3 regions of the Arthrobacter dokdonensis genome follow, and region 3 is predicted to be linked to each of the others. Evidence: riboswitches for the same ligand, from Rfam matches in the RefSeq annotation. Region 3 holds a riboswitch; each other region holds the start of a gene.

Region 1 (3,263 bases), 1.9 Mb from region 3:
GCTCCTGGAAGACGGTGCCGATCCTGCTGATCAACTCCCGTCCGCGCCATTTCAGCGGCGCGGGGCCCGCCCCGCGGGACAGCGCCTCCGCCGCCTCCAACCGTCCGCCCGCGGCGGGCAGCAGCCCTGCCAGCGTCAGGGCAAGCGTGGACTTCCCGGCCCCGTTGGGCCCCGTCACATTCAGCGCCTGCCCGGCGCGAATCCGCACGGAAGGCACGACGGCGGCTGGCACGGCAGGGTGCCCTCGCCGTCCCCTGACGCGGGACACCGCCAGGTCTCCGGCCTCCAGCAACAGCCGGGGGCCGGCGTCGGCCGTGGGGATGGCGGTACGGGGACGGACGGCGGGCACGCGCCCGGGGACCCACACGCCGGCGGCCGACAACATCTCTGCCGCCTGGCCCAGGACCGTGGCGGGCGGCCCGTCCAGCAGCACGCCGCCGGGCTCCCCCGCGGCTTCGGTGGCCAGCACCACTATCCGGTCCACCACGTCCAGCCAGACGGAGACCCGGTGTTCGACCACCACCAGGGTGGCGCCGGTTTCATCCAGGCTGTTGCGGACGGCATCACGCACGTCCACGACGCCGGCCGGGTCCAGATTGGCGGTGGGTTCGTCCAGCAGCAGCAGGCCGGGACGCATGGCGAGCATGCCGGCCAGACCCAGGCGCTGCTTCTGCCCGCCGGACAGGGCTGAACTGGGGTGGTCCAACGGCAGCGTCAGGCCCACGGACTCCAGCGCGGCAGGGACGCGGCGCCAGATCTCCTCCCGCGGCACGGACAGGTTTTCGGCGCCGAAGGCTACGTCGTCGCCGATCCGGGAGAGCACCACCTGGGAATCCGGGTCCTGCTGCATGAGACCCGTCCGGCCCCGGGCCTGCGCCACGGGGGCGCCGTCAATGAGCAGGGAGCCAAACTCGTCGGCACCCTCGTCGACGCCAAGAACGCCCGCCAGGGCGTGGAGCAGCGTGGACTTCCCGGCGCCCGAAGGCCCCAGCAGCAGCACCCGCTCCCCCGGCGCGATTTCCAGGTCCAGGTCGTGGATGGCCTTGGCGGCGCGGCCCGAATGCTGCCAGCCCCACCCCCGGGCGCTGATCCGCGCCGGGGCAACGGCACCCCGGTCGGCAACACGCACGGCTACACCACCGGTTCGGTGGCGGCGCCGCGGGACGGGAGGTTGCCCAGGGCCCCGGTGCGGGCGAGGCCGCGCACGGCCAGCCAGGACAGCAGGCCGGCAATGACGGCGCCGGAGACGGCGCCGAGCACGATGTAGACGAGCTTCCAGACCGGCGCCCACGTCACGTAGGAGACCAGGGTGTCGTTCAGGCCCATGGCCACCCCGGCCAGCGCGCCTGCCAACAGGGCCGCGGGCAGCCTAAAGCGGCGGTACCGGAACACGGCGAATGCGGCTTCCGAGCCGATGCCCTGGACCAGGCCCGAGAAGATCACGGTCAGGCCGAAGGAGTTGCCCAGCAGCGCCTCGACAATGGCCGCCACCAGCTCGCAGTAGAGCGCGGCGCCGGGCTTGCGGATCACCAGGGCGCCAATGACTCCCGCGATCAGCCAGCCCCCGCCGTACAACCCGCCCAGAGGTGGGAAGGCGACGGTCAGGGCGGCGATGAAGCCGTAACCGGCGGACCACAGCCAGAAAATCACGCCCACGGCCACGGAAAGGACGGAAGCCACCACGATGTCCACCACGCGCCACGTGGATTTAGGTGCTGTCCGGGGATTGGCGGAATTGCCCGCGACTGACTTGCTCATGTTTCCTCCTTTGCAGGAGGGGCGGTGCGGCGGTCTTTCCGCGCACCGAAGAGAACTCGACTCCCTTCGCCGGTACTAGCCGGAGCAGGTTCGAGGGTCTGCGGCGAACCGCACTCTCAGCGCCTTGTTCCATGGTATGGAACGGGACGCTCCCCTGTCGTGTTGAATTGCGCCTTCAGTCTACCCGCGCCGCCGCACCGCGGCGAATGCCGTTACGGGCTCCCGCTGACCGGTTAGGCTGGCAGGGAACCTTCGCATCGCATCGGGACCACCGCACTTCAAGGAGCGTTTTTGTGAATATCGTGTTCAAGCTGCTCAGCACCGGGGTGAGCCTGGGAGCTGGATTTGTTGCCAGCAAGATCGTGGACACCGCCTGGGAGAAAAGCACCGGACGCAAGCCGCCGAAGGACGGTGCCGACCTCGAAAACAGCATGCGCTCGGCCCTTGCCTTCGCCCTGGTGTCCTCCGCCGTCGCCGCCATCATCCAGGTCGTGACCAGCCGCACCACGCAGAAGGCCATCGCCCGCTTCCAGCAGCACCCGGACGAGGTCTAGGCCTCGTCGCGGTCCTCCACGACCGCCGCCACCACGTCGTGGAGCTCGTCCGTGCTGAGCAGCTCCGGACGGCGGTGCTTGGTGCGGTACCCAGCGCGGCCCACCATGTGGGCGGACACCGGCACGGTGAGCAGCTGGAACAGCCACGCCACCAGCAGCAGGGGAACCAGCGACCAGGCGCGCAGCTGCAGCCCAACCGCCGCCAGCATGAGGAACAGCCCCAGCACCTGCGGCTTCGTGGCGGCGTGCATGCGGCTCATCAGATCCGGAAACCGCAGGAGCCCGATGGCCGCGGCCAGGCTCATCAGCGCCCCGCCCAGCAGGCAAATGGCCGTCAGGACGTCCAGCAGGGCATCCATGATCACGCCTCCTCCTTTCTGTGCGCCACAAATCTGGCCACCGTGACGGAACCGATGAACCCGATCACGCTGATCACCACCAGCAGCGCCAGGTTGTCTGTATGCCGGGTCAACGCCATTTCCATCGCCAGGGCGGCACCAAAAATCGCCAACAGCACATCCGCCGCAATCACGCGGTCCAGTAGGGAAGGCCCCGCCGCGATGCGGTAAATGGTCCCGGCCGCGGCCAGGGCAAGCACGACGGCGGCAATCACCACGACAATTTCCAAGCCTGTCACTGCGCCTCCTTGGGCGGTGTCGTCGGGAGGGAGCGGCTGGGGCTGATCCCGAACCTCAACGGCCGGACCCGTCGTGATCTCGAACCTCAGCGGCAAGTGCTGCCAGTTCCTCGCGGCTGCCCATGAGGCGGATCAGCCGGGCCTCGATGTCCTGGATCCCGGCACGGACCCTTTCCACGCTTTCCGGGGTTGGTGTGTTCATGGCGTGAACGTACAGGGTGGACGTGCCACGGTCCACCTCCACCACCAAGGAGCCCGGGATCAGCGACAACACGTGGCCCACGGCCGTCATGATCAGGTCCGAGCGGCTGCGC
Region 2 (3,263 bases), 1.2 Mb from region 3:
TGCCGGACACCGAAACCCGGGTGGAGGCGTTTACCAACCGCGGCTTTGTGGTGAAGAAGAACCTGCGCTACTTTGAACGCCGCATCCCCGTCCAGCGCGCCGAACTGGGTGCCTTGGAGGAGCTGGGCGGCCGGGTGCTCCCGCGCGACCTTTGGGACCGGGTGGCGGGCATGACGGCGGAAAAGGAGCTGCTGGAGCGCAGGCTGGTGCTGCCGCTGGCCGAGTCGGAGCTGGCGGAGGAGTTCGGGGTGGTGCCGCCGCGCGCGGTCGTGCTGTTCGGGCCTCCCGGGACGGGCAAGACCACCTTCGCCAAGGCCATCGCGTCGCGGCTTGAGTGGCCGTTTGTGGAAGTGTTCCCGTCGCGGCTCGCGGGGGACCCGGGCGGCCTGGCCGGCGCGCTGCGGCAGACGTTCCTGGACATCGCCGAGCTGGAGCACGCCGTCGTGTTTATCGACGAGGTCGAGGAGATCGCGTCGCAGCGCTCGGGGGAGCCGCCGTCGCCCATGCAGGGCGTCACCAACGAGCTGCTGAAGATCATCCCGGCGTTCCGCGACCAGCCCGGCCGGCTGCTCGTGTGCGCCACGAATTTCATCCGCTCGCTGGACTCGGCCTTCCTGCGCCACGGCCGCTTCGACTACGTCATCCCCATCGGGCTGCCGGACGCGGACGCCCGCGCGGCCATGTGGACGCGCTTCATCCCGGCCGCCGCCATGGGGCAGGTGGACGTTGACGGTCTGGTCGCGGCAAGCTCCGGGTTCTCCCCGGCGGACATCGAGTTTGCGGCCCGCAGCGCCTCCCAGCGCGCCCTGGAAAAGGCGGTGTACGACGGCGGTGCCCAGGCGGGCGGCCCCGTCACCGCCGACTACCTGGAGACCATTGCGGACACCAGGGCCACCGTCAGCGACGCCGTGGCCCAGGACTTTCTGGAGGACATCGAGGCGCTGGCGCGCACATGACGCGCCGCACGTAACAAGCCGGGCAATCTTCCCGGCCCGTTGGGTTCCGGGGTGCGGTTCGCCTAAACTCGCAGGCAGTGACACGGGGTGCCCTTCGCGGGGCTGAGAAACACACCCGTTGAACCTGATCTAGTTAGCACTAGCGAAGGGATGTCCTGCCGGTTGTCGGCGCCTGCCCTTGGGGGGCGGTGCACGGCCGTGCCCCATCTTTTCGCCTTGACCAAGGTGGAGAACCATGCAGTTGTCAGAACAAACAGTCCTCGTCACGGGTGCCGGCCGCGGCCTCGGAAACCACATTGCCCGGTCGTTCCTGGACGCCGGATGCCGGGTGGTGGCCAACTACCGCAACAGCGCCGCCGGCGCCCGGGAACTGGCCGCAACCGCCGGTGCGGAGCGGGCGCTCGCCGTGCAGGCCGACGTCACCGACCCGCAGGAGGTGGCGGCACTTTTCGCGGCTTCGGAGGCTCACTTTGGCACGGCCGTCACCACCGTGGTGAACAACGCGCTGGCCGACTTTTCCTTCAACGGCGATTCCCGCGCCACCGCCGGCGCCATTGCCTGGGCCGACTTTGACGCCCAGTTTTCCGGCAGTGTCCGCGGCGCGCTTAACACCACACAGGCGGCCCTGGCCGGCATGCGGGCGCAGGGCTTCGGCCGGATCGTGAACATCGGCACCAACCTGTTCCACAATCCCGTGGTGCCCTACCACGACTACACGGCGGCCAAGGCGGCGCTGCTGTCCCTGACGCGTACGCTCGCCGCGGACCTGGGCCCGGACAACATCAGCGTCAACATGGTCTCCGGGGGCCTGCTGCGCACCACGGACGCCAGCGCGGCCACGCCGGATGAGGTGTTTGACTACATTGCCGCAGCCACCCCGCTGCGAAGGGTCACGACGCCGGCCGAGCTCGCCGACGCCGTGCTGTTCTTCGCCTCGCCGTGGGCGCGTTCCGTGACGGGGCAGAACCTCATGGTCGACGGCGGGCTGGTGATGAACTGATGCCCGGCACGTCCACGCGCCAGCTGCACCTCAACGCGTTCCTGCACGGCTGCGGCCACCACGGCGCGGCCTGGCGGCTGCCCGGCTCGCCCATCGACGGGCTGGGCGACATCCGCTACTACGAACGGCTGGCCCGAACGGCCGAGCGGGGGCTCTTTGACGCCGTCTTCTTCGCCGACGGACAGTCCGCCGGCGATCCGGCCGCGGGGCCGTTGTGGCATCTGGAGCCGTTGACCATGCTGGCCGCGATTGCGCGGGCCACGGAGCGGATCGGGCTGGTCAGCACCGTGTCCTCCACGTTTTACAGCCCCTTCCACGCCGCCCGCATGCTGGCATCGCTGGACCACATCAGCGGCGGGCGGATCGGGGTGAACGTGGTGACCTCCATGTTCGACGCCGAGGCGCGCAACCACGGGATGCCTGCCCTGCCGCCGCACGCCGTGCGCTACGCGCGGGCGGCCGAATTCATTGAGGTGGCGAAGGGCCTGTGGGACTCCTGGGACGACGACGCGCTGCTCGCCGACAGGGCCGGCCGGTACGCCGATCCGGAAAGGATTCGCCCGGTGCTCCATTCGGGCCCGCACTTCAGCGTGGACGGCCCACTCAACGTGCCGCGATCGCCGCAGGGAAGCCCGGTGCTGTTCCAGGCCGGGGCCTCGGAGCCAGGACGCGAGCTGGCGGCGAAATACGCCGAGGGGATTTATGCCGTCGCCTACGACCTGCCCAGCGCACAGGCTTACTACAGCGACGTCAAACGCCGCGTGGCGGAGGCCGGGCGGGCCCCGGACGGGGTGGCCATCATGCCCGGCCTCGTCACCTACGTGGGAGTCACCGAGGAGGAGGCCCGGGCCAAGCAGGCGGAAGCCGACTCCTTCCTGCCGATAGAAGCCTCGCTGACCCAGCTGGGCCGCTTTGTCCAGCGGGACTGCAGCGGCTGGGAACTGGACGCGCCCGTGCCGGCCCTGGTGCCGGCGCGTGAATTCACGGGACCGCAGGGCCGCTACGCCACCATTGTGCGCATCATCGAGGCCGAACGGCCCACGGTCCGCCAGCTGCTGGGCCGGCTGGCCGCCGGCGGCGGCCACGCGACCATGGTGGGCACCCCGGAACAGGTGGCCGATGAAATGCAGCGCTGGTTTGAACACGGCGGGGCCGACGGCTTCAACCTCATGCCGCCCCTGCTGCCGGATTCGCTGGATGACTTTGTGGAACTCGTTGTGCCGGAGCTTCAGCGGCGCGGACTGTTCCGCACCGAATACACGGCAACCACACTGCGCGGGCACCTGGCCCAGGGCCGGCGGAGGGAA
Region 3 (3,263 bases):
AAGTGGTCCGCCAGCTGCGCCTGCGCGACATCGGCGGCATCATCGTCATCGACTTCATCGACATGGTCCTCGAATCCAACCGCGACCTGGTGCTGCGCCGCCTGGTCGAATGCCTGGGCCGCGACAGGACCAAGCACCAGGTGGCAGAGGTCACCAGCCTGGGCCTGGTGCAGATGACGCGAAAGCGCATGGGCACCGGCCTGCTGGAAGTGTTTGGCGAGCAGTGCGAGGCCTGCGCCGGGCGCGGCATGGTCACCCATGAAATCCCGGTGGAGCACCGCCGCGTCCACACGGTGGCCGCCGAGCAGCACCATCCGCAGCCGGGCCGCAACGACCACCGCGAGGCCGAACGCACCGCCAACCGCTCCACCCGCAGCGAACGGAAGCGCAACCGCAACCGTTCCCATCCGGACGGCGACCACCAAGACGTGCACGACCACGTGGAGGCGCCCGTCATTGACGAGGCCACGGAGGCCGAGCGGCTGCAAAAGGCCACGCAGGCGCGCGCCGCGCTGGCCAGCATTGCCGCAGCCGCCGCTGCCGCGCACCATGAGGGCCCGCAGGCAGGCCGCGCCGACGCGGGACAAACTGACGCGGGCCACGCCGGCGCGGGACACACCGGTGCGGGACACGCCGACGCCGGCGAATCCGCCGCGCTGGAAACCCTGCCGACCAGCCTGGGCAGCACGGCCACAGTGACGCTGGGCGGGGAGGCAGTGGCCCTGCCACGCGGCCACAGGCACGACGACGAGGCGCACCGCGCCGAGCAGGCGGCCGCGTTGGCGGGCCTGTCGCAGGCCTTGGACCAGCTGGCCGGACCGAAGAACCCGGCGGCCCCCGCCCAGGTGCACGGCACGGAACCCGCGGCGGGAACCGGCGGGACGTCCAGCCAGGCCGCGCACGACGGGCACGCCGGTGAAGCAGCGGACCGCCCGCGGTCCCGCCGACCGCGCCGCAACCGCAGCGCCCGCAGCGCCCAAGGCGGGGCGGACATGAGCGTGGACACCTCGGAAACCGCCGCCGGCCAGGGCGGCACCGCGCACAGCAGCGCCGCGCAGCCGGCCGTCAAGCCGAAGGCCGCGGCCGCGAAGGAAGCGGCGCCGATCATCATGCTCGGCGTCGGCGTCCCGGCTTCGGAGCTCTAGCACCGACTTCAACCGTGTGCCAGAAGGTGACGTCCCATCGACCCTATCCGGTCGTGGGACGGCGCCTTCTGGCACACGGTTTTCCTTAACGGGCGGGGGCGGCGCTAGGGTGGGGAGCGACACGGGGTGCCAGGCCAGGAGGGCCGGCTGAGAAAAGACCCGTTGAACCTGTCCGGCCAGCACCGGCGAAGGGATGTCCCCTTGAACAGCACCGCCACTCCCGTACCACTCCGGCACCTCCCGCCCGCGGAGCCGACGGCGGGTGCCGGCGGCGCGCCGCGGCCCCCGCACGTGCTCAGCATCGCCGGCTCGGACCCCTCGGGAGGCGCCGGCATCCAGGCCGACATCAAGGCCATCTCCGCCCACGGTGGCTATGCCATGGCCGCCATCACGGCGCTGACCGCACAGAACACCCGGGGGGTGCAGGGCGTCCATGTGCCACCGGCCGACTTCCTCGCCCGGCAGCTTGACAGCCTCTCAGCGGACATCACGATCGACGCGGTCAAGATCGGCATGCTCGCCAACGCCGGGGTGATGGACGCCGTGGGGGAGTGGCTGGCGAAAACCCGGCCGCCCGTCGTCGTGCTTGACCCGGTCATGGTGGCGACCAGCGGTGACGACCTCATGGACGGGAACGCCCGGGAAGCGCTGCTCCGCCTGCTCCGCCACGCCCATCTGGCCACGCCCAACCTCGTCGAATTGGGCGTCCTGGCGGGCGAGCCCCAGGCCGCGACGTGGGAGGCTGCGCTGCAGCAGGGCAAGGCGCTGGCCCTGGCCCACGGCATCGCCGTGCTGGTCAAGGGCGGGCATCTGGACGGGGACGAATGCCCCGATGCGCTGCTGGGCCCGGACGGGTCGGTGGAGGTTTTCGCGGGGCCGCGCGTGGACACCGCCAACACGCATGGCACCGGCTGTTCGCTGTCCGCCGCGCTGGCCACGCTGCAGGCACAGACCGGCAGCTGGCCCGAAAGTGTGAAGCGGGCCAAGGACTGGCTGACGGGGGCGTTGCGCACCGCGGACGCGCTGGACCTCGGGCACGGGCACGGGCCGCTCAACCACTTCCACGAACTGTGGACCAACCGGCCGCCGGCCGCCGACGCGTTCAGCCGGTCGCTGTGGGCCGACATCGCACCCCAGCGTGAAGCCCTTTTTGCGCTGGACTTCATCAAGGACCTCACCGCCGGTTCGCTCGACAGCCGGCACTTTGCCTACTACCTGGCCCAGGACGCGCAGTACCTCAACGCGTATTCGCGCGTGCTTGCCCGTGCCAGTGCCTTGGCCCCCACCGAGGACGAGCAGCGCTTCTGGGCCGCCGGCGCGCAGAACTGCCTGGCCGTGGAACTCTCGCTCCATCGCGAGTGGCTTAGTCGGCACCCGGTGGACGTGACGCAGGGGCCCGTGACCAAGCACTATGTGGACCACCTCCAGGCCGTTGCCTTCTCGGGCAGCTACGCCGAAGTGGCCGCCGCCGTACTGCCGTGCTACTGGCTGTACGCCGAGGTGGGCCGCGTGCTCGATGCCGACTACCGGGCGGCCGAACTCCGGAAGGCAGAACTCAGGAGGGCGGGCGGCGGCCCGACGGCAGGGGCTGTGAAGCACGACGGCGGCACGGACGGGGGCGTCCATCCATACCGTGAGTGGCTGGAAACGTATGCGGACGACGCCTTCACCGAGGCCGCGGCCCGGGCCGTGGCAATCGTCGACGCCGCGGCGGGCCGGGGCTCCGCGCTGGAGCGGGAGCGCATGAGGGAGGCCTTTGGCAACTCGGCGCAATACGAAGTGGATTTCTTTGACGCGCCGCGGCTCTACGCCTGACCGGCCGGCGCCTGGCCGGCCGGCCGCAGGGGCAGCGTGACGAACGCCACTGGCCCGCGCCGGCTTAAAGTTGCGCGCCACGCCCGGGAAGCCCACGGTCTGCGCCAAATGTCGGCTAGAGTGATGGGGCACGGTTCCGTTGAGCGGGCGTGGCTGATGGGCAGCGACCCCGATGCCTACGTTTCGGTAGCGCGGAGCCAGTCTCATTTGCGGCCGGGGCTGGAATTAGCGTATTCTTGGTCTTCGGTGCTTACGCCAACTCTGAGGGCAGCCACTCCATGGTAGAACTCCATTGAGGTCCAC

What was found. A riboswitch is a leader RNA that binds a small molecule or an ion and turns the genes downstream of it on or off. The one in region 3 is predicted to bind thiamine pyrophosphate.
Region 1: another riboswitch for thiamine pyrophosphate. It lies ahead of DMB86_RS01290 (ECF transporter S component); the one in region 3 lies ahead of DMB86_RS12315 (bifunctional hydroxymethylpyrimidine kinase/phosphomethylpyrimidine kinase).
Region 2: another riboswitch for thiamine pyrophosphate. It lies ahead of DMB86_RS17530 (3-oxoacyl-ACP reductase); the one in region 3 lies ahead of DMB86_RS12315 (bifunctional hydroxymethylpyrimidine kinase/phosphomethylpyrimidine kinase).

The regions. Positions count from the first base shown of each region.
Region 1 is NZ_CP029642.1:280,463-283,725, forward strand. It holds gene DMB86_RS01285 (ABC transporter ATP-binding protein) at 1-1,129, opposite strand, end outside; gene DMB86_RS01290 (ECF transporter S component) at 1,132-1,758, opposite strand; TPP riboswitch at 1,803-1,924, opposite strand; gene DMB86_RS01295 (DUF4235 domain-containing protein) at 2,052-2,312, shown strand; gene mnhG (monovalent cation/H(+) antiporter subunit G) at 2,309-2,671, opposite strand; gene DMB86_RS01305 (monovalent cation/H+ antiporter complex subunit F) at 2,674-2,940, opposite strand; gene DMB86_RS01310 (Na+/H+ antiporter subunit E) at 3,005-3,263, opposite strand, start outside.
Region 2 is NZ_CP029642.1:3,922,326-3,925,588, reverse strand. It holds gene DMB86_RS17535 (ATP-binding protein) at 1-956, shown strand, start outside; TPP riboswitch at 1,030-1,124, shown strand; gene DMB86_RS17530 (3-oxoacyl-ACP reductase) at 1,192-1,956, shown strand; gene DMB86_RS17525 (LLM class flavin-dependent oxidoreductase) at 1,956-3,263, shown strand, end outside.
Region 3 is NZ_CP029642.1:2,760,984-2,764,246, reverse strand. It holds gene DMB86_RS12320 (Rne/Rng family ribonuclease) at 1-1,145, shown strand, start outside; TPP riboswitch at 1,258-1,356, shown strand; gene DMB86_RS12315 (bifunctional hydroxymethylpyrimidine kinase/phosphomethylpyrimidine kinase) at 1,347-2,960, shown strand.